Regions from separate parts of the Chromobacterium haemolyticum genome, predicted to be linked through region 2. Evidence: riboswitches for the same ligand, from Rfam matches in the RefSeq annotation. Region 2 holds a riboswitch; the other holds the start of a gene.

Region 1 (9,474 bases), 2.3 Mb from region 2:
GCCATGCAAGGCGTGCCGGACCGCGAACTCGCGGCAGCGCTGCAAGGGCGAACTGGCCATCGCCGTTACCGGCGCCAGCGCGCAAATGCGCTGCCAACTTTGCGCCATTTGTATGTGCCCCGTAGCGTTTAGCGGCAAATCGCTGCTGCCGATCAAACGGCCGTCATGGTCGATTTCGCCGTGGCGCAGCAGGGTCAGCGTGTAGGGGTTCATTCCGCTTTCCCGGTGATGCCTGCCTCGGCGAAGGTGGCCATCTCGTTATGCAGGCGGATGGCCATTTGCAGCAAGGGCACGCACAGCGCGGCGCCGGAGCCCTCGCCCAGATGCATGCCCAGGTCCAGCACCGGCTCCAGCTTCAGCGCGTGCAGCGCCAGAAGGTGGCCGGTTTCCTCCGAGCGATGGCTGGCCAGCAGCCAATCTCCCACGCGCGGCTCCAGCGCCTGCGCGCACAGCGCGGCGGCGCTGGCAATGAAGCCGTCCACCAGCGCCGGCGCGCCTTGCGCGGCGCTTTCCAGGTAGAAGCCGGCCATGGCGGCGATTTCCAGGCCGCCCAGTTCGGCCAGGGTTTCCAGGGCGGACAACTCGCGGCCGACGACCCGGGCCAGCGCGGCGCGTACCACTTGGCGCTTGGTTTCCAGACCGGCCTCGTTCAGGCCGGTGCCGCGGCCGACAATGCGTTCCGGTGATAAGCCGGCCAGCCTGCAGATCAGCGCGGCGGACGCAGTGGTGTTGCCTATGCCCATGTCGCCGGCGATCAGCAGGTTGGCGCCGCCGGCCAAGGCGCGGTGTGCGGCCTGGCGGCCCACCTCCAGCGCGGCTTCGGCCTGCGCCGGCGTCATCGCGGCCTCCCTGGCCAGATTGCCGGTGCCGGCCCGCACTTTGGCGTGGACGATGGGCAGCGCGGAGACGTCGCTGAGCACGCCGGCGTCCACCACCTCCAGGCGCGCGTCCAGACTTTGCGCCAGCACACAGATAGCCGCGCCGCCGTTGGCGAAATTGCGCACCATCTCGCCGGTTACCACCGATGGATAGGCGGACACGCCTTCCGCCGTCACGCCGTGATCGCCGGCGAACACCGTGATGGCCGGCCGCAGCGCGTCCGGGCAGACCTTGCCCTGCCAGGCGGCGAAGCGGCAGGCCAGCTCTTCCAGCCTGCCCAGGCTGCCCGCCGGCTTGGTGAGTGTAGCCTGGCGGGCGAGGGCGGCCTGGTAGGCGGCGAAATCGGGTGAGCGAAAGGTATCGATGAATGTCATGAGATGGCCAACTCCAGCCTGGATGAGAGAGTGATTCAGCGGCGACTTTAAGCGATAGCCTGCCACCGGGGCAACCCGCAGCCGGTGGACGATTTGATCCTAACTAAACATATTTCTTTTGGCGCCATCCCGTCGGGATGCTCTCCGGTATAATCCGGAACCTAGCAGGTGTCCGCGGCTCAAGCGCCGCGGATGAAACGGGAAGCCGGTGCAAGACCGGCGCTGCCCCCGCAACGGTAAGGCCTGGCGTGTGAAGCTGTTCAACCGAGTCGCGCTCGACGCGCGAGGCGTTGAACCTCAACGCCCAGGCGATGCAACGGCCACTGTCCATCGGATGGGAAGGCGCATCGCCGCAAGGCCGAGCCCGGAGACCGGCCTGCTGGCATGCGCGATCATGGAAACCACACTCGCGCCCGCCCAATGGCCGCCCGGAAGGCGGCCGCACTGGAGTATCGCGGGGAGGCGATCCGACAGACGGCCCGGCGTCCTGCCGCGGCGTCCCCCTTTTTATGCCTTCTTCGCACTCTTCCTAACCATGCCGCCGCGGCGGCCAGATTCGATGTGGAGTGTGTTTCATGTTCAAACCCCAACAATGCGCGTTGCTGGTCTCGCTGGCCTGCTCCGGCCAGGCCTATGCCGCCAATGTGCCCGAGTTCGCCGGGGATCCGGTAGTGGTGACGGCGGGTCGCGTGGCGCAATCGCTGTCGCGCACGCTAGCCGATGCGACCGTGGTCACGCGCGAGGAAATCGAAGAAAGCGGGGCGCAAACCCTGCAACAAGCGTTGTCGCGTCAAGCGGCTGTTTCTATCGCCAGCAATGGCGGCCCTGGCAGCGCCAGCAGCATCTATATCCGCGGCAACAAGGATAGCCATACGGTGGTGCTGGTGGACGGCGTGCGAATTTATTCCGCCACGCTCGGTACCACGACGATTCAGAATATTCCATTGGCCCAGATCGAGCGCATTGAAATTCTGCGCGGGCCTGCGTCCAGTTTATACGGCGCAGATGCCATTGGCGGGGTGATTCAGATCTTCACTCGCAAAGGCGAGGGCGAGCCACGATGGAACGCGGGGGTGGAGTTTGGCAGCCGAGGCACAGGCAAGCTAAGCGCCGGCGTAGCGGGAAAGTCGGGGAGTACCGCTTATAGTCTGCAGTTCTCGCATGCTCAGTCCGATGGTTTTTCGGCGACGAATTCACGCAACACGGATTACTACAACCCGGACAACGACGGGTATCGCAATGATAGTTACGCCGCTAGCTTGACGCAGACCTTGTCGCCTGGCCATGACTTGACCGTGCGTCTATTCCAGACCTTCGCTGAGGCTGACATTGACTATACCAATGCGTGGAAGGGGCAAGATCGCTCCAAGTCGCGCCTGACTGGGCAGAGCGTTGAATCAAAAAATCGCTTCAATGACGTTTGGACCAGCACTCTGCGTTTTGCTCGCAGTCAAGATAAGTCCGAGGAGTTCCATAACGGTGATTTCGATCGGCGCACCAGCTTTTTCCAGACTACGCAGAACGAATGGCAGTGGCAGAATGATCTGAGTACCAAGCTTGGCGTATTTATTCTGGGCGCTTCTCATTTGGATCAGAAAATCGCTAGTGATGGCACTTATACCAAGAGCAGCCGAACCACCAATGCCGGATTCGTGAGCTACCAGTTGGAGTTGGGCAAGCATCTTCTGCAAGCTAGCCTTCGAAACGATCATGATGATCAATTTGGGGGGAAAATGACCGGTAAAGCCGGTTATGGCTATCGTTTCGCCGATGGTTGGCTTGCGCGTGTAGGTTATGGCACCGGGTATAAAGCACCGTCCTTTAACGATCTGTACTATCCGGACAGCGGCAACCCCAATCTAAAGCCGGAGAGTTCAAAGAATACAGAACTGGCCCTGCAATACCGGAAAGATGGCCGTTCGGCTAGCTTGACCCTATTTCAGAACAAAGTGGAGCAGTTGATTCAGTGGGCACAAACTAATCCCGCTGATTCCAATTCATGGCGCCCGAGCAATGTGGATCGCGCAACGATCCAGGGGCTGTCATTGGAGGCGGCGGCCCAATGGCTCAGCATCGACTGGCAAGGTAACTTGACGTTGATGGATGCACGAGACGATAAGACAGGCAGTTGGTTGGCGAACCGGCCGCGCCAGAGTGCTAGCGTCTCCGCCGCCAAGCAGTGGGAAAAATGGACGCTGGGAGCGGAGCAGCAAGTCGCGTCGCGCCGAGCGGGAGATGCGACTAATTCGGAGGCCAAAGCGCTGCACGGTTACGGCGTGACCAATTTTTTTGCCAATTATCGTTTTGCCAAAAATTGGACTGCCACGGCTCGAGCGGACAATCTGTTCAATCGCGAATATGAAACTGCTTATGGGTACAACACCGGCGGACTGGGTGTTTTCCTTGGGGTTCGTTTCAGTCAGTAAGAACCTGTTCAAAGTCTCTGAGTAGTAGCGTAGTGTGAGAAAATCCAGAGGTGAGAAAAAGCTACCCAAGTGATATCAGTCGCGAACAATTTGAAGTGATCAGACCACTTCTGGAAAGTGCGCGTAAAAGAACAAGCCCCCGTCGAGTGGACTTGTATGAAGTATTTTGTGCCGTGCTGTACCTGCTCCGAAGCGGCTGCCAATGGCGAATGCTTCCTGAAGCGTTTCCCAAATGGCGTACCGTCCATTCGTACTTCACCATGTGGAGTGAGCCGCGTGAAGGGGGCAGCCTGCTGGAGCAGGCGCTAAAAAAATCAGGTTGGCGCGGCCCGAGAGAAACTGGGGCGGAGCGCTTGCAGCAGGTTCTTGATCGTGGACGCGCAGAGCGTGAAGAACACTGATACCGCAGGATTAAAAGGCTACGACGCAGGTAAGAAGGTCTCGGGTATCAAGCGCCATATTGTGGTGGACACGCAGGGCCTGCCACATGCGGTGGCGGTCACCACTGCGGAGGTTACAGACCGCAAAGGGGCGCTACAGGCGCTACGGCAATGTAAATCCAGATTGATTGGGGCTCAGAGCCTGCTGGCGGATAGTGGCTATGTTGGCAAACCCTTTGCTCAAGGCGTGAGCGAGATTCTGGGGGCGGACGTGACGGTGCAGATTGCCAAACGGAGCGAGCTGCACACCTTCAAGGTGATGCCCAAACGCTGGGTTGTTGAGCGCAGCTTCGCTTGGTTGGAAAAGAGCAGAAGGCTGTGGAAGAACTGCGAGCGGAAACTCAATACCAGCTTGCAGTTCATCCATCTGGCCTTCTTGGGGCTCTTACTCAAAAGACTTTGAACAGGTTCTAAGGAATTCCCATGCCCCACCTGATCACCGGCGGCGCGCGCAGCGGCAAGAGCCGCTACGCCGAATCCCTGGCCCTGGCTCATCCCGGCCCGGTTTGCTATCTGGCCACGGCGGAGCTGCGCGGCGGCGACGCCGAGTTCGCCGCCCGCGTCGAGCATCATCGCCGGAGGCGTCCGGCACAGTGGTCGCAAGCGGAGGCCGGTCGTGGGCTGGCCGCTGAGTTGTTGCGCCATGACATAGTGAGCGGCCTGCTGCTGATAGATTGCCTGGGCATGTGGCTGATGCGCTTTTTCGACGAGGACGGCGATTTCGACGCCGCCGGTTTCGAACAGGAGCGTGCCGAGCTGCTGGCCGCGCTGGAGCAGGCGAGGGGCGAGGTGTTGCTGGTCAGCAATGAAATCGGCTGGGGCGTGGTGTCGGTCAATGCCCAGACTCGTTGCTTCGTCGACGAGTTGGGACGTTTGAACCAAGCGGTGGCGGTGGCCTGTCGGCGGGTGACGTTGGTGGCCTGCGGCTTGCCGCTGGTGTTGAAAGGCGAGGCATGAGGCGATTATTGGGTTTGACGCTGCTGTTGAGCGCGCTGCAGGCGACGGCCGCGGTCAGTGCTCAGGACGGCAGCGGACAGACCATCACGTTGGCGCATCCGGCGCAAAGGATTTTGACCCTGGTGCCGCACGCCACGGAAATGTTGTACGCGATCGGCGCCGGCGACAAGCTGGTGGCCACGGTGGAGTATAGCGACCACCCGGACGCCGCCAAGCGTTTGCCGCGGGTGGGCAGCTTCACCGGCTTCAGCCTGGAGGAGGTCATGCGCCAGCGGCCGGACCTGGTGGTGGCCTGGAGCGACGGCGGAGCGCCGCGTGAACTGGAGCGTTTGCGCGGCCTGGGCATTCCCGTTTATCTGAGCCACCCCTTGCAGCCGGACGACGTGGCCAAGGAAATGCTGGCGCTGGGGCGGCTGGCCGGCGCGGATGGGAGCTCCGCCAAGGCGGCGGCAGGCTATCGCCAGCGCTTGGCGGACCTACGCCAGCGTTATGGCGCGCGCGCGCCGGTGAGGGTGTTCTACCAAGTCAGCCAGACGCCCATCTTCACCGTCAGCGACCAAAGCTTCATGGGGCCGTTGATTCGCCTGTGCGGCGGCGTCAATGTGTTTGGCGATGTCCGGCAACCTGCGCCGCAAGTGTCCGCCGCCACTGTGGTGGCGGCGCGTCCGCAGGCGATTCTGACCGGAGACGAAGCCAGCCTGCGGATGTGGCGTCGTTGGCAAACGCTGCCGGCGGTGGCCAAAAACGCGCTGTTCGCCCTGCCGGGCGACGCCATGGTCGTGCCCGGCCCGCGGCTGGTGGACGGCGCGGAGGCCTTGTGTCTCGCGCTGGACACAGCGCGGCAGCGGCTGGGTTTGACGGCCAAGTGAGCGCCGGCTATCCTCGCCGCCATGGACAAGGAACTGGAATATCTCGAGTCGAGGGTGACGGCGTTGGTGGCGCGCATTCGCGAACTTGAAACACAAAACGGCCGTTTTGCCGAAGCGCTGTCCGAAGCGCTGCGCGACAATGCGGAGCTGAACTTCAAAGTCAACGAAACCCGCGCGCGGGTGGCGGCTCTGGTCGAGCGCCTGCCCAAGGCGTCGGAGGATGCGGAATGAGCGACGTGGCTCAGGTTGAAATCGAACTGCTGGGGCGTTCCTTCACCATTGGCACCCCGGCGGAAGAAAAGGAAACGCTGCAAGAGGCGGTGCGTCTGCTGGCCGGCAAGATCGAAATGATCCAGCAGCACGGCAAGGTAATGGACGCCGACAAGATAGCCATCATGGCCGCGCTGAACATTGCCCACGATTTGTTGAAGACAAAAGTGGGAGAGGGCTTGGAGATGGCGGCGTTTCAGCGTAAAATACGCAGTATGAGCGAAGCCGCCGACCAAGCGCTTCGCGAAAGCCAGCAAGCGCTGTTTTAAACGCAGAGCCGCTGGCGAACACCAAGGTCAGTACCCTCTGCGGTGTTTGTGAAGGCACACAATTCCTTTGTACCAATGCGTTCGCTTCAGGCTGCTAGCGTGAGTCATGGGCGTGCCGCGTCCTCTTGAGGATGCGCCCGAAATGACTGGCAGGCGGCCCTCCCTGGAAACAGGGTACAAGCGAATTTTGCCCGAACGACACTCGCGGGGGCTCCCCCCTCTGCCATGACCGCACTTTCCTTTGTTTCCGATCCGGTTTCCCTAGACAAGCCCGCATTGCGCAGGCGGATTCGCCGTGCGCGCCAGGCGCTGAGCCCTGGCTATCGTTTGCAGGCGATGAGGGCGATCGCCCGTCATGCCTCGCGGCTGCTCAAACGCGGCAAGCGCGTGGGCGCTTATCTGGCCGCCGGTTCTGAGCTGGATCTGGAGGTCCTGATGAGCGCCGCGCTGTGGCGCGGCGCGGAAGTCTATCTGCCGCAGATCCCGCGGCGCGGCCGTCGGCTCTGGTTCAGCCGCTTGGGCGCGGCGGACCGCTGGTATCTGCATCCGCGTTACCGGATCGTCGAATACGATGGCCCGGCGCTGCGCGCGGAACGGCTGGACGTGTTGTTTGTGCCGCTGCTGGCGATTGACGACGATGGCTATCGCATGGGCCAGGGCGGGGGGTTCTACGACACCACGCTGGCCTTCCGCCAGCGCGCGCGCCAGTTCGGCAAGCCCTTGCTGGTGGGCGTGGCCTATGATTGCCAACGCGTGGAGCGGGTGCCGCGCGAAGCGTGGGACGTCCGGCTCGATTATTTGTTGACCGAATCCGGCCTGCGCCGGCTGCCCTTATGCCCCTAGCCGTCGTCTTTCTGGCCGTTTTGCCGGCGCTTGCTCTGCTGGGGCGTTTGGAATGGGCGGTGGCGTGGCTGTATCTGAGCCTGAGCCTGCTGTGCTTTGTTTTGTATTGGCGGGACAAGCGGGCGGCGGAGCGCGGCGGGCCGCGTACGCCTGAGGCCAGGCTGTTGTGGCTGGGCGTGTTGTGCGGCTGGCCGGGCGGGCTGATGGCGCGCAGGTTGTTCCGCCATAAAACCGTCAGGCAGCCGTTCCGGCTTTTGTTCTGGTGCGGCGCGGCCTTGAATCTGGCCGCGCTGGGCGGCTGGCTGTACTTGCGGACACATTGAGCGATCAGCGCCAGTCATGGCGGCCGCCGTAGTAATAGCCGTAAACCGGCGTCACCACCACCGGGGCCGGCCTGACCACCACCGGCCTGACGGCCACCCTGGGCGGTTCTACTACGCAAGCGCTTAAGCCGGCGGCCAGCGCCAGTCCCAGCAGACATTGTTTGGCACGGGTATTCATCGCCTTCATCCTTTCTTTCAGTTATCGCCATATCCCCTTGGGATGCCAATGTCAGCATAAACGGCAATCTTTCCAGTAAGATTGAGCAAGCGTTAACCCTTTCCCTGACTAATTAACAGACATTGCCCATGCGATATTGGCTGATGAAGTCCGAACCGGACGATACTTCGATCGACGATCTCGCCGCCGAGCCCGAACGCTTGTTCGAGTGGACCGGCGTGCGCAATTACCAGGCGCGCAATTTCATGCGCGACGGCATGCAAGTGGGAGACCGGCTGCTGTTCTGGCATTCGTCTTGTCCGGAACCGGGGGTGGCCGGTCTGGCGGAAATCGCCGCCGCCGCTCATCCAGACTCCAGTCAGTTTGATCCGGAAAGCCCTTACTACGACCCCAAGTCTTCAGCCGACGCGCCGCGTTGGCTGGCGGTGGACGTGCGTTTTCTGCGCAAGACCCGGCTGCTGTCGCCGGCGGAGCTGCGTCAACACCCGCCCCTGGCTGAGATGACGGTGCTCAAGCGCGGCAATCGGCTATCCATCACCCCGTTGAGCGAGGACGAATGGCGCTACATCACTGAACAGTTGCTGGCATGCTGAGCGTTCCGCTGATTCTGGCGCTGCTGGCCTGCGGCGCGGTGGCCGGCTTCCTGGCCGGATTGCTCGGCGTCGGCGGCGGCCTGGTCATTGTGCCGGTGGTTTTGGGCGTCTTGTCCGCCGCGCAGTTGGGCGGCGATCATGCCCAACATCTGGCGGTGGGCACTTCGCTGGCGGTCATGGTGTTCACCAGCCTATCTAGCGTGCGGGCCCATCATAAGAAGGGTGCGGTGGATTGGCGCATCGTGAGGGCGATGGCGCCGGCGATGGTGGTTGGCACCTTGCTGGGCAGCCTGGTGGCCGGCGCGATCTCCGGGCTGGCGCTGAAATGGTTCTTCGTGGGCTATGCCTATCTGGTTGCCGTGCAGATGTTCTTCAACCTCAGGCCGCACGCCAGCCGCGGAATACCGGGTCAGGCCGGGCAATGGGGCGCCGGCGGGCTGATCGGCATGATCTCCAGCTGGGTGGGCATAGGCGGCGGCTCAATGAGCGTGCCTTTCATGAGTTGGTGCAATGTGCCGGTGCACACCGCCATCGCCACCAGCGCGGCGCTGGGCTGGCCTATCGCCGTATCCGGCGCCGTCGGCTACCTTTATAGCGGCTGGGGCGCGGCCGGCTTGCCGGCCGGCGCCTTGGGCTTCGTTTATCTGCCGGCCATGCTGGCGCTGATGCTGATGACGGTGTTGATGGCCCCCTTGGGGGCGCGCGCCGCGCACAAGCTGCCGGTGGCCCGCTTGAAGCAGGTGTTCGCCGCCTTGATGGCGGTAATGGCCAGCGAGATGCTATACAACCTGCTGCGCGGTTGAGCGCGGCGCGTTTTCCCTTGTTCCCCGTATGGAGAGGCCATGTTGTATCCGCCTATAGCACCGTTCGCCAGCGGCATGTTGCCGCTGGATGGCTTGCATGCGATGTACTGGGAGCAATGCGGTTTGCCGCAGGGCTATCCGGCGCTCTATCTTCACGGCGGACCGGGCGATGGCTGCGTGCCGGCCTGCCGTCAGTTGTTCGACCCCGGCTTTTACCGCGCGGTGCTGTTCGATCAGCGTGGCAGCGGCC
Region 2 (9,474 bases):
GTTTCGCTGCTGCTTCTGCCGCTGACGCTGGCGGCCTGGCTGCTGGCCCGGCTGCCGTTGCTGGACGTCATCGCGCCCATCGCCCTGCTCTACCTGGCGATTGGCGCCAAGAGCTTGGCTCTGCACGCGGAGGTGGTCAGACAGGCCCTGGACAACGGCAATCTCGCTTTGGCCCGCGAACGGGTGGGCTGGATCGTCAGCCGCGACACAAGCGAGCTGGATGAGGCCGGGGTTGCCCGTGCCGCTATTGAATCGGTGCTGGAAAATGGCTGCGACGCCGTTTTTGCCGCGCTGTTCTGGTTTCTGTTGCTGGGCGCGCCCGGGGTGGTGTTGTACCGGCTGTCCAACACGCTGGATGCGATGTGGGGCTACAAGAACGCGCGCTATTTGCATTTTGGCTGGGCCGCCGCCCGCCTTGACGATGTTTTGAACTACATCCCGGCGCGGCTGACCGCTCTCACCTATCTGCTGCTGGGGCGCGCGGCAAACGGTTGGCGCTGCTGGAGAACGCAGGCGCCCACTTGGTACAGCCCCAACGCCGGCCCGGTGATGGCGGCTGGCGCCGGCGCGCTGGGCGTCTCCCTTGGCGGCGGCGCGCGCTACCATGGCCAGTGGAAGGAGCGGCCGCCCTTGGGCTGCGGCCCCGCGCCCACGCATCAGGACATCGGCCGCGCGGTGCGCTTGGTCAGCCGCGGCGCATGGCTGTGGGCCGGTCTTTCCATATTGTGGGCTGTTTTGATTGGAGTAATGCATGCTTGAACACGGAGGTGGCCTGCTGCGCGCGGCCGCTGAATACGGTATTCCGCATGGGGATTGGCTGGACCTGTCCACCGGCGTCAACCCCAATGGTTGGCCAGTGCCGCCGCTGTCCGCCGACGCCTGGCTGCGGCTGCCGCAGGACCATGATGGGCTGGAAGCGGCGGCGGCGGAATATTACGGTTGCGAGCAACTGCTGCCGGTGGCGGGCTCCCAGCCCGCCATCCAGGTGCTGCCGCGGCTGCGAGCGCCCTGCCGCGTCGGCATGTTGACCTTGTGCTACGCCGAGCATCCTTATCAGTGGCAAAGGCGCGGGCACCGCGTGGAACGGTTCACGCCGGACGCGCTCGCCGCCAACATCGATCGGCTGGACGTGGTTCAAATCTGCAACCCCAACAACCCCACCGGAGATCGTTTCGAGCCGGATTTACTGGAGGACTGGCGGCAAAGGCTGGCGGAGCGCGGCGGCTGGCTGCTGGTCGACGAAGCATTCCTGGATGCGTCGCCGCAGGACAGCATGCTGCCTCATATCGGCAAGCCGGGCTTGATCGTGCTGCGCTCGGTCGGCAAATTCTTCGGCCTGGCCGGCGCCCGCGCCGGTTTCGTGTTTGCCCAGCCTGCGTTGCGGCAGGCCTTGGCCGAGGAGTTGGGCCCCTGGTCCATGGCAGGTCCGGCGCGCGAAGCGGTGACGCAGGCGCTGCGCGATACGGCGTGGCAGCAGTCCATGAGAAGCAAGCTGCTACGCGATAGCGCGCGGCTACGAAACTGCCTGGAGCGGCACGAACTCGCCCCGGCCGGTGGCTGCGATCTTTTCCAGTGGGTGCCCGGCGATGCCAGCCTGTCCTTGCACCGCTATCTGGCGGGATGCGGCATCTTGAGCCGTTACTTCGAGTCCATGCCCAGCCTGCGCTTCGGCTTGCCGAAAAGCGAACAGGACTGGGCGCGGCTGGATCAGGCCTTGGCAAACTGGCGGCGATTGTAATTAAAATCAAAACGCCAGCTGTTCACAGCCTGGTTTTTGTCACGTATCATCCGACCCCATCATGACGGTGCCCCAAAAATTTGTGTACGACCTTGCCAGCCAAGACGCGCGGCAGTACGTAAACAGGTTCTCAGAGGGTGAAACGGGAACGCGGTGCAAGACCGCGGCTGCCCCCGCAACTGTAAGCGCAGAGTCCACGCCTGACGCCACTGGCCCCTAAACGGGCCGGGAAGGCGGCGCCGGACCACGACGCGCGAGCCAGGAGACCGGCCGTCATACGTGTCGACGCAAGCAGAAACCGGGCGGGGTGTACCGGGGGATACGCACATGCGCCACTCATGAAAATCCGGCGGTCTGTGCCCTCGTTTGCGCGACGGAAATCGTCTCCGAGGGCACCATGCATTTATCCACCGCGCCGTCCACCGGCCGTCGTCTGGCGCAGCACGCGCCGATACTCGCCGGGCTGATCCTGGCCAATCTGCTGGCCTGGGCCTGGGCGTTCGCCGCCTTCGCCGATCATCCGGCCCAACTCGCCACCGCCCTGCTCGCCTATCTGTTCGGCCTGCGCCACGCGGTGGACGCCGATCACATCGCCGCCATCGACAACACCGTGCGCAAGCTGATGCAGGAAGGCCGCCGGCCATCCGCGGTGGGCCTGTTCTTTTCCCTGGGGCACTCGGCGGTGGTCGTCATCGCCGTCGCCCTGATCGTATTCGCCGCCAGCGCGCTGCAAAGCCGCGTCGCCGGCTTCAAGGAGATAGGCGGCGTCATCGGCACCAGCGTGTCGGCCTTCTTTCTGCTGACGCTGGCACTGATCAATCTGTCCTCCTTGCGCGCGGTATGGGGCGTCTTCCGCCGCGCCCGCGCCGGCGAAGCCATCTGCGACGAGCAGCTGAATCTGCTGCTGAACAACCGCGGCCTGATCGCGCGCCTGCTCAAGCCGCTGTTTCGCATGGTGACCAAGAGCTGGCATATGTTGCCCATCGGCTTTTTGTTCGGCCTGGGTTTCGACACCGCCACCGAGATCGGCCTGTTCGCCATCGCCACCTCGCAAAGCACCAACGGCGTGGCGCTGTGGCACATCATGGTTTTTCCGGCGCTGTTCGCGGCCGGCATGGCGCTGGTGGACACGCTGGACAGCATGATGATGGTGGAAGTCTACGGCTGGGCCTTCGTCAATCCGGTGCGCAAGCTCTGGTACAACCTGACCATCACCTTTGTCTCCGTCCTCGTCGCCGTCGGCATTGGCGGGCTGGAAGGACTGGGCCTGCTGGCGGACAAGCTGCAACTCAGCGGCGGCTTCTGGGACCTGATCTCAGCGCTCAACGACGATCTGGCTCACTTCGGCTACTTCGTCATCGGCGTGTTCCTGCTGACTTGGCTTGCCTCCGCCGCCATTTATAAATGGAAGCGCTTCGACCAATTGACGCCGGAGGCGCGATGAGAACCCACGATAAACACGTGCTGATGTGCACCGGCCCGCGTTGCACGCCGGACGGTCAAGGCTCGGAAGCGATGTTCCTGCACCTGGGGCGCAGCATAGACGCCTGCGAGGGCCTGCGCGCCAAGCGCACCCGCAGCCACTGCTTCGCGGTATGCAAGCAAGGTCCGGTGATGGTGGTATACCCGGACGGCGTCTGGTACCGCAAGGTAAACGAAACCGACATCGAACGCATCGTCTGGCAGCATCTGAAGGGCGGCGTCCCGGTTGAGGAATTGGTGTTCCATAAAACCGGCATTGGCGACATCGAAACGGAGGCGCAGCCATGAGCGCCGAAATCGCACTGTTGAGCCACGCCGGCACCGACCTCGCCGCGCTGTTGCGCGCGCGCTGGCCGGACGATTTTCCCGCCGTCGCCGGTATCTCGCTGCAAGGCATCGCCGACGAAGCCGCGATGCGGGTACTGCTGGACGGCCAGCTTGCCAACGCCCGCGCCATCGTGCTGCGCGTGCTGGGCCGCGCCGACGCGATACCCGGCCTGGACCTGTTGCTGGCTCACGCCCGGCGGCTACAGACCGCGGTCATCGTGGTCAGCGGCACCGGCGAGCCGGACCCGGAGTTGCAAGCCTTGTGTAGCGCGCCGGTATCGTTGCAGCAAGACGTCCACGCCTATCTGCAGGCCGGCGGCAGCTCCAACCTGGGCGAGTTGATGCGCTGCCTGGCCGACAGGCTGCTGCTGACCGGCTTCGGCTACCAGAGCCCGCAGCCGCTGCCCGAGCACGGCATTTACCACCCGGAGCTGGCCGCGCCCTGCTCGCTCGACGATTGGCTTGAAATCCGCAATCCGGACTGGCCTAGCGTGGGCCTGTGCTTCTACCGCGCCCACTGGCTGTCCGGCAACACCCGCTTCATCGACCTGCTGGTGGACTGCCTGGCCGAGCGCGGCGTCAACGCGCTGCCGGTGTTCACCTCGTCTCTGCGCACGATAGAAAAAAATGGCCTGCCGGCGGCGCTGGCGCTATTGGCCGATCCGCGCGCGAATGTTTCGCTGCTGATCAACACCACCTCATTCGCGATGGGCGACATCAATAACGACGGCCCCACCCAGCCTGGCTGGGCGGTGGAAGCGTCGGACCAGCTCGACCTGCCGGTGCTGCAGGCCATCACCAGCAGCATGACCCGCGAACAGTGGGAAGCGTCCGACCGCGGCTTCAATCCGCTGGACACCGCGATGAACGTGGCGCTGCCGGAATTCGACGGCCGCATCATCGGCGTGCCGCTGAGCTTCAAGCAGCCGGCGGAAGCAGGACAAGCCGAGCAATACGCGCCGCTGCCGGACCGCGCCCGCCGCCTGGCCGGCATCGCCGCGCGGCTGGCGCGGCTGCGCCATGTGGAAAATGCCGACAAGCGCATCGCCTTCATCTTCACCAACTCCAACAGCAAGGCCTCGCAGATAGGCAACGCGGTGGGGCTGGACTCCCCCGCGTCTCTATACGCTATGCTGCGCGGCATGCAGGGCCGCGGCTACCGGATGGCCGCGCTGCCGCCGGACAGCGACGCGCTGATGCACGAGTTGATAGACCGCGGCGCTTACGACCAGGACTACCTGAGCGCCGAGCAGATGAAAAACGCCGCCGCCCGCGTGCCCGCCCAGCGCTACCAGGCATGGTTCGACGAGCTGCCAGAGGCGCTGCGCGGCAAGATGCTGCAACGCTGGGGCCAGCCGCCGGGCGGCGCCTACGTCGACGGCGACGAACTGGTGTTCTCCGGCCTGGACTACGGCAATGTCTTCGTCGCGCTACAGCCGCCGCGCGGCTACGGCATGGACCCGGACGCCATCTACCACACGCCGGACCTGCCGCCCACCCACCACTACTACGCGCTGTACCGCTGGCTGCGCGACGACTGGCAGGCCGACGCCATCGTCCACGTCGGCAAGCACGGCACGCTGGAATGGCTGCCGGGCAAGGGCGTGGGCCTGTCGCAGAACTGCTTCCCGGACGCGCTCTTGGGCGACATGCCGCTGTTCTACCCCTTCATCGTCAACGATCCGGGCGAAGGCTCGCAGGCCAAACGCCGCGGCCACGCGGTGATCATCGACCACCTGACGCCGGCGATGACCACCGCCGACAGCTATGGCCCGCTGGCGCAGCTGACCCAGCTGGTGGACGAGTACTACCAGGTGGAGCTCTTGGACCCGAACAAGCTGCCGCTGCTGCAGCAACAGATCTGGGACCTGATCAAGGAAGCCAAGCTCGACACCGACCTGGCGGCGATGCTCAAGCACGACCACGACCATGACCACCATCACGGCCACGATCATGCCCACCCGCATAGCGGCCACCTGCACGCGCCCGCCGCTGTCCACGGCAAGTACCGGCCGCAGGCCGCCAAGCCGGCGATGGTTGTAAAACCTGCCGCCGCGACGAAATACCGCCCGGCCAAGGCCGCGCACGCCCACGATCATGGGTGCCATCACCACCACGATCATGATCATCACGTCCACAGCCACGATCACCACGACCATGACCATGACTGGGACGACACGCTGAACGAAGACGGCGTGCCCTTGAGCCTGGCCAAGATGGACGGCGTGGACGTCGCCCACCTGATCGAGGATATCGACGGCTATCTGTGCGAGCTGGGCGCGGCGCAGATCCGCGATGGCTTGCACGTGCTGGGCAACGCGCCGCAGGGCGAAGCGCTGATCGACATGCAGCTGGCGCTGACCCGTCTGCCCAACCTCGGCATCCCCGGCCTGCCCGCCAGCGTGGCGGCGGCCTGCGGCGGCGATTGGCCGGTATGGCAGCAAGACCAGGGCAAGCGCCTCGCTGAGACGCCCGCCGCCTTGCAGGCCTTGGCCGGCCAAGCGCTGGTCACCCGCGCCGATGCGCACGACGCGGTGCTGAAGCTGTCGCGCGCGCTGATCGCCGAGCTGGCCGCGCGCGGCTACGACGCGGCCGCGGTGCCGGCCGCCGTCGCCGCCGTTCTGCCCGGCGTCGAGCCTTGTGCGGAACTGGAACAGGTGCTGAGCTTCATCTGCGCCGAGCTGTGCTCCAAGCTGGCCCGCACCGCCGAGGAGATAGACAATCTCTTGCGCGGCCTGGAGGGCGGCTACGTGCCGGCCGGCCCCAGCGGCGCGCCCACGCGCGGCATGGCCCACACCCTGCCCACCGGCCGCAATTTCTATTCGGTGGACCCGCGCAGCCTGCCGTCCAACGCCGCCTGGCGCATAGGCGACGGCCTGGCCCGCGAAATGCTTGCCCGCCATCTGAAGGAAACCGGCCAGTATCCGGAGTCGGTGGCCATCAGCGTGTGGGGCACCAGTGCGATGCGCACCCACGGCGACGACATCGCCGAAATCCTGTCCCTGCTCGGCGTCAAGCCGCGCTGGCAGCAGGAAAGCCGCCGCGTGCAGGGCCTGGAAGTGATCCCCTTGGCCGAGCTGGGCCGGCCGCGCATCGACGTCACCGTGCGCATCAGCGGCTTCTTCCGCGACGCCTTCCCGCACCTGATTTCGCTGATCGACGAGGCGGTGCACACCGTGGCGCGGCTGGATGAGCCGGTGGAGCAGAACTTCCTTCGCAAGCACTATCTGGCCGACCTGAAGAACGAACTGCTGGGCAAATTGCCCGACGCCGACGCGCAATCGCTGTACCGCGTATTCGGGGCGAAACCAGGCAGCTACGGCGCCGGCATCCTGCCGCTGATCAACGAGCAGAACTGGCAGAACGACGCCGACTTCGCCACCGCCTACGTCAACTGGGGCGGCTACGCCTACGGCCGCGCGGCCAACGGCGCCGACGCCCGCGACGCGCTGCGCCATCGGCTGGCCGGTGTGGAAGTCGCCCTGCACAACCAGGACAACCGCGAACACGACATCTTCGACAGCGACGACTACCTGCAATACCACGGCGGGATGATCGCGACGATACGCAGCCTCAGCGGTCGCCAGCCGCGCGCCTTCTTCGGCGACAGCCACAATCCGGAGCTGCCTGCGGTGCGCGGGCTGAAGGAGGAAGTGCTGCGCGTGTTCCGTTCACGGGTGGCCAACCCGAAGTGGATAGCCGGCATCCAGAAGCACGGCTACAAGGGCGCGCTGGAGCTGACCGCCACTGTCGATTATCTGTTCGGCTACGACGCCACCGCCCAGGTGGTGGACGACTGGGTCTACGAGCAGCTGGCGCAAAGCTACGCGCTGGACCCGGCGATGCAGCAGTTCTTCGCCGACAGCAACCCGTGGGCCTTGAACGCCATCACCGACCGCCTGCTGGAAGCCGCGCAGCGCCAGCTGTGGGCGGAGCCGGACCCGGAGACGCTGGCCGCCTTGCGCCAGCTGCACCTGGATAGCGAAGCGCTGCTGGAAGCGCGCGGAGAAAACAAGCCTTGATACCCAAAAACACAATGAGCCACGGAAACACACGGAACGCACGGAAATGAACAGCGGAAAAAGCCACCGCCTCCCTCTGCGTCGCCTCCGTCCGTGTATTTCCGTGTGCGTCCGTGGCAAATGAGGTTTTTAGAATGACGCCGATCTACCCCTTCGCCGCCATCGTCGGCCAAGAGCAACTGAAGCAGGCGCTGCTGATCTGCGCGGTGGACCCCACCGTCGGCGGCGTGCTGGTGCGCGGCGACAAGGGCAGCGCCAAGAGCACCGCCGCGCGCGGCCTGGCCGCTGTGCTGCCGCCCATCCGCCGCGCCGCCCGCTGCGGCTACAACTGCGAGCCGGACCATCCATTATCGCTATGCCCGGTGTGCTCCGGCGACGCGCGCGCGCTGCATGACGGCCCGGTGCCCTTCATCAACCTGCCGCTGGGCGCCACCGAGGACCGGGTGCTGGGCAGCCTGGACTTCGAAAAAGCGCTGCAAGGCGGCAAGCAAGCGTTCAAGCCAGGCCTGCTGGCAGCAGCCCACCGCGGCATGCTCTACATCGACGAAGTCAACCTCTTGGCCGACCACCTGGTGGACGTGCTGCTGGACGCCGCCGCGATGGGCGTCAACACCGTGGAGCGCGAGGGCCTGGCGGTCAGCCACCCGGCGCGGGTGACGCTACTGGGCACCATGAACCAGGAAGAAGGCGATTTGCGGCCGCAGTTGCTGGACCGCTTCGGCCTGATGGTGGACGTGGCCGCGCCGCGCGAGCCTCGCCTACGCGCCGAGGTGGTGCGTCGCCGCCTGGCCTTCGAAGCCGACCCGGCCGGCTTCGCCGCCCAGTGGCAAAGCGACAGCGAGGCGCTGCGCGCCAATATCGCCGCCGCGCGCGCCTTGCTGCCGCAAACCCGGCTTAGCGATCAGCTATTTCACTTCGTCAGCGAGCTGTGCTGCGAATTCGAAGTCAGCAGCCTGCGCGCCGACATCGTGCTGAACAAGGCCGCCCGCGCGCTGGCGGCGCTGGATGGCCGCGCCGACGCCACCGCCGAGGATGTCCGCGACGCCGCCCGGCTGGTGCTGCCGCATCGCCGCCGCAGCAAGCCGTTCGAACAGAGCGGGCTGGACCAGGACAAGCTGGAACAGATGACGCAGCAGGCATCCAGCCCGCCTCCGCCAACGCAGGACCAGGGCGACGCCGATCAGCCGCAGCCGGAGGCCGACAGCGAGCAGGGGCCGAGGCCTAGCGGCCATGGTTCGGAACAGATTTTCGCCGCCGCGCCGGCCGGCGACATCGCCCGCATCCGCGTGCAGGCGCCCTCCTCCGGCGACGCCGCCGGCCGCCGCAGCGACGGCGCCAGCCGCCAGCGCGGCCACTATGTGCGCGCCGAGGCCAATCCGCAGCCGGCCCAGCTGGCGGTGGACGCCACGCTGCGCCACGCGCTGCTGCGCGATCCCAACAACTTCACGGTCACCCGCGCCGACCTGCATGACAAGGTCCGCGTCGCCAAGCAGGGCAATCTGATCCTGCTGGTGGTGGACGCGTCGGGATCGATGGCGGCGCGCCAGCGGATGGAACAGGTCAAGGGCACGGTGCTGAGCCTGCTGGAAGACGCCTACCGCCGCCGCGACCAGGTGGCGCTGATCGCCTTCCGCGGCCAAAAGGCAGAACTGCTGCTGCCGCCGTGCAACCGCGTCGAACAGGCCGAGCGGGCGCTGCGCGAGCTGCCCACTGGCGGCCGCACTCCGCTGGCCCACGCGCTGGCATTGGCGGCCGACACGCTGTCCCGCCAGCTGGGCGGCCCGGCGCCGCTGCTGGTTGTCCTGAGCGACGGCCGCGCCAATGTGGCGCTGGACGGAGACGGCGACCCGTGGCGGCAGGCGCTGGACCTGGCCGGCCAACTGGCCGGCGCGCCGGCGCTGGTGC

The links. Region 2 has a riboswitch for cobalamin ahead of GYH29_RS11245 (HoxN/HupN/NixA family nickel/cobalt transporter). Riboswitches for the same ligand answer to the same signal wherever they lie in the genome.
Region 1: another riboswitch for cobalamin. It lies ahead of GYH29_RS00740 (TonB-dependent receptor domain-containing protein); the one in region 2 lies ahead of GYH29_RS11245 (HoxN/HupN/NixA family nickel/cobalt transporter).

What each region holds. Positions count from the first base shown of each region.
Region 1 is NZ_AP019312.1:174,152-183,625, forward strand. It holds gene GYH29_RS00730 (histidine phosphatase family protein) at 1-213, opposite strand, end outside; gene cobT (nicotinate-nucleotide--dimethylbenzimidazole phosphoribosyltransferase) at 210-1,253, opposite strand; cobalamin riboswitch at 1,403-1,647, shown strand; gene GYH29_RS00740 (TonB-dependent receptor domain-containing protein) at 1,829-3,679, shown strand; one part of gene GYH29_RS00745 (IS5 family transposase) at 3,730-3,989, shown strand; one part of gene GYH29_RS00745 (IS5 family transposase) at 3,988-4,522, shown strand; gene cobU (bifunctional adenosylcobinamide kinase/adenosylcobinamide-phosphate guanylyltransferase) at 4,543-5,076, shown strand; gene GYH29_RS00755 (cobalamin-binding protein) at 5,073-5,945, shown strand; gene GYH29_RS00760 (hypothetical protein) at 5,967-6,176, shown strand; gene GYH29_RS00765 (cell division protein ZapA) at 6,173-6,484, shown strand; RNA gene ssrS (6S RNA) at 6,516-6,699, shown strand; gene GYH29_RS00770 (5-formyltetrahydrofolate cyclo-ligase) at 6,710-7,327, shown strand; gene GYH29_RS00775 (DUF1294 domain-containing protein) at 7,318-7,650, shown strand; gene GYH29_RS24575 (hypothetical protein) at 7,655-7,828, opposite strand; gene GYH29_RS00780 (EVE domain-containing protein) at 7,957-8,421, shown strand; gene GYH29_RS00785 (sulfite exporter TauE/SafE family protein) at 8,415-9,224, shown strand; gene pip (prolyl aminopeptidase) at 9,264-9,474, shown strand, end outside.
Region 2 is NZ_AP019312.1:2,459,462-2,468,935, forward strand. It holds gene cbiB (adenosylcobinamide-phosphate synthase CbiB) at 1-759, shown strand, start outside; gene cobD (threonine-phosphate decarboxylase CobD) at 752-1,738, shown strand; cobalamin riboswitch at 1,846-2,027, shown strand; gene GYH29_RS11245 (HoxN/HupN/NixA family nickel/cobalt transporter) at 2,136-3,182, shown strand; gene GYH29_RS11250 ((2Fe-2S) ferredoxin domain-containing protein) at 3,179-3,508, shown strand; gene GYH29_RS11255 (cobaltochelatase subunit CobN) at 3,505-7,569, shown strand; gene GYH29_RS11260 (putative cobaltochelatase) at 7,704-9,474, shown strand, end outside.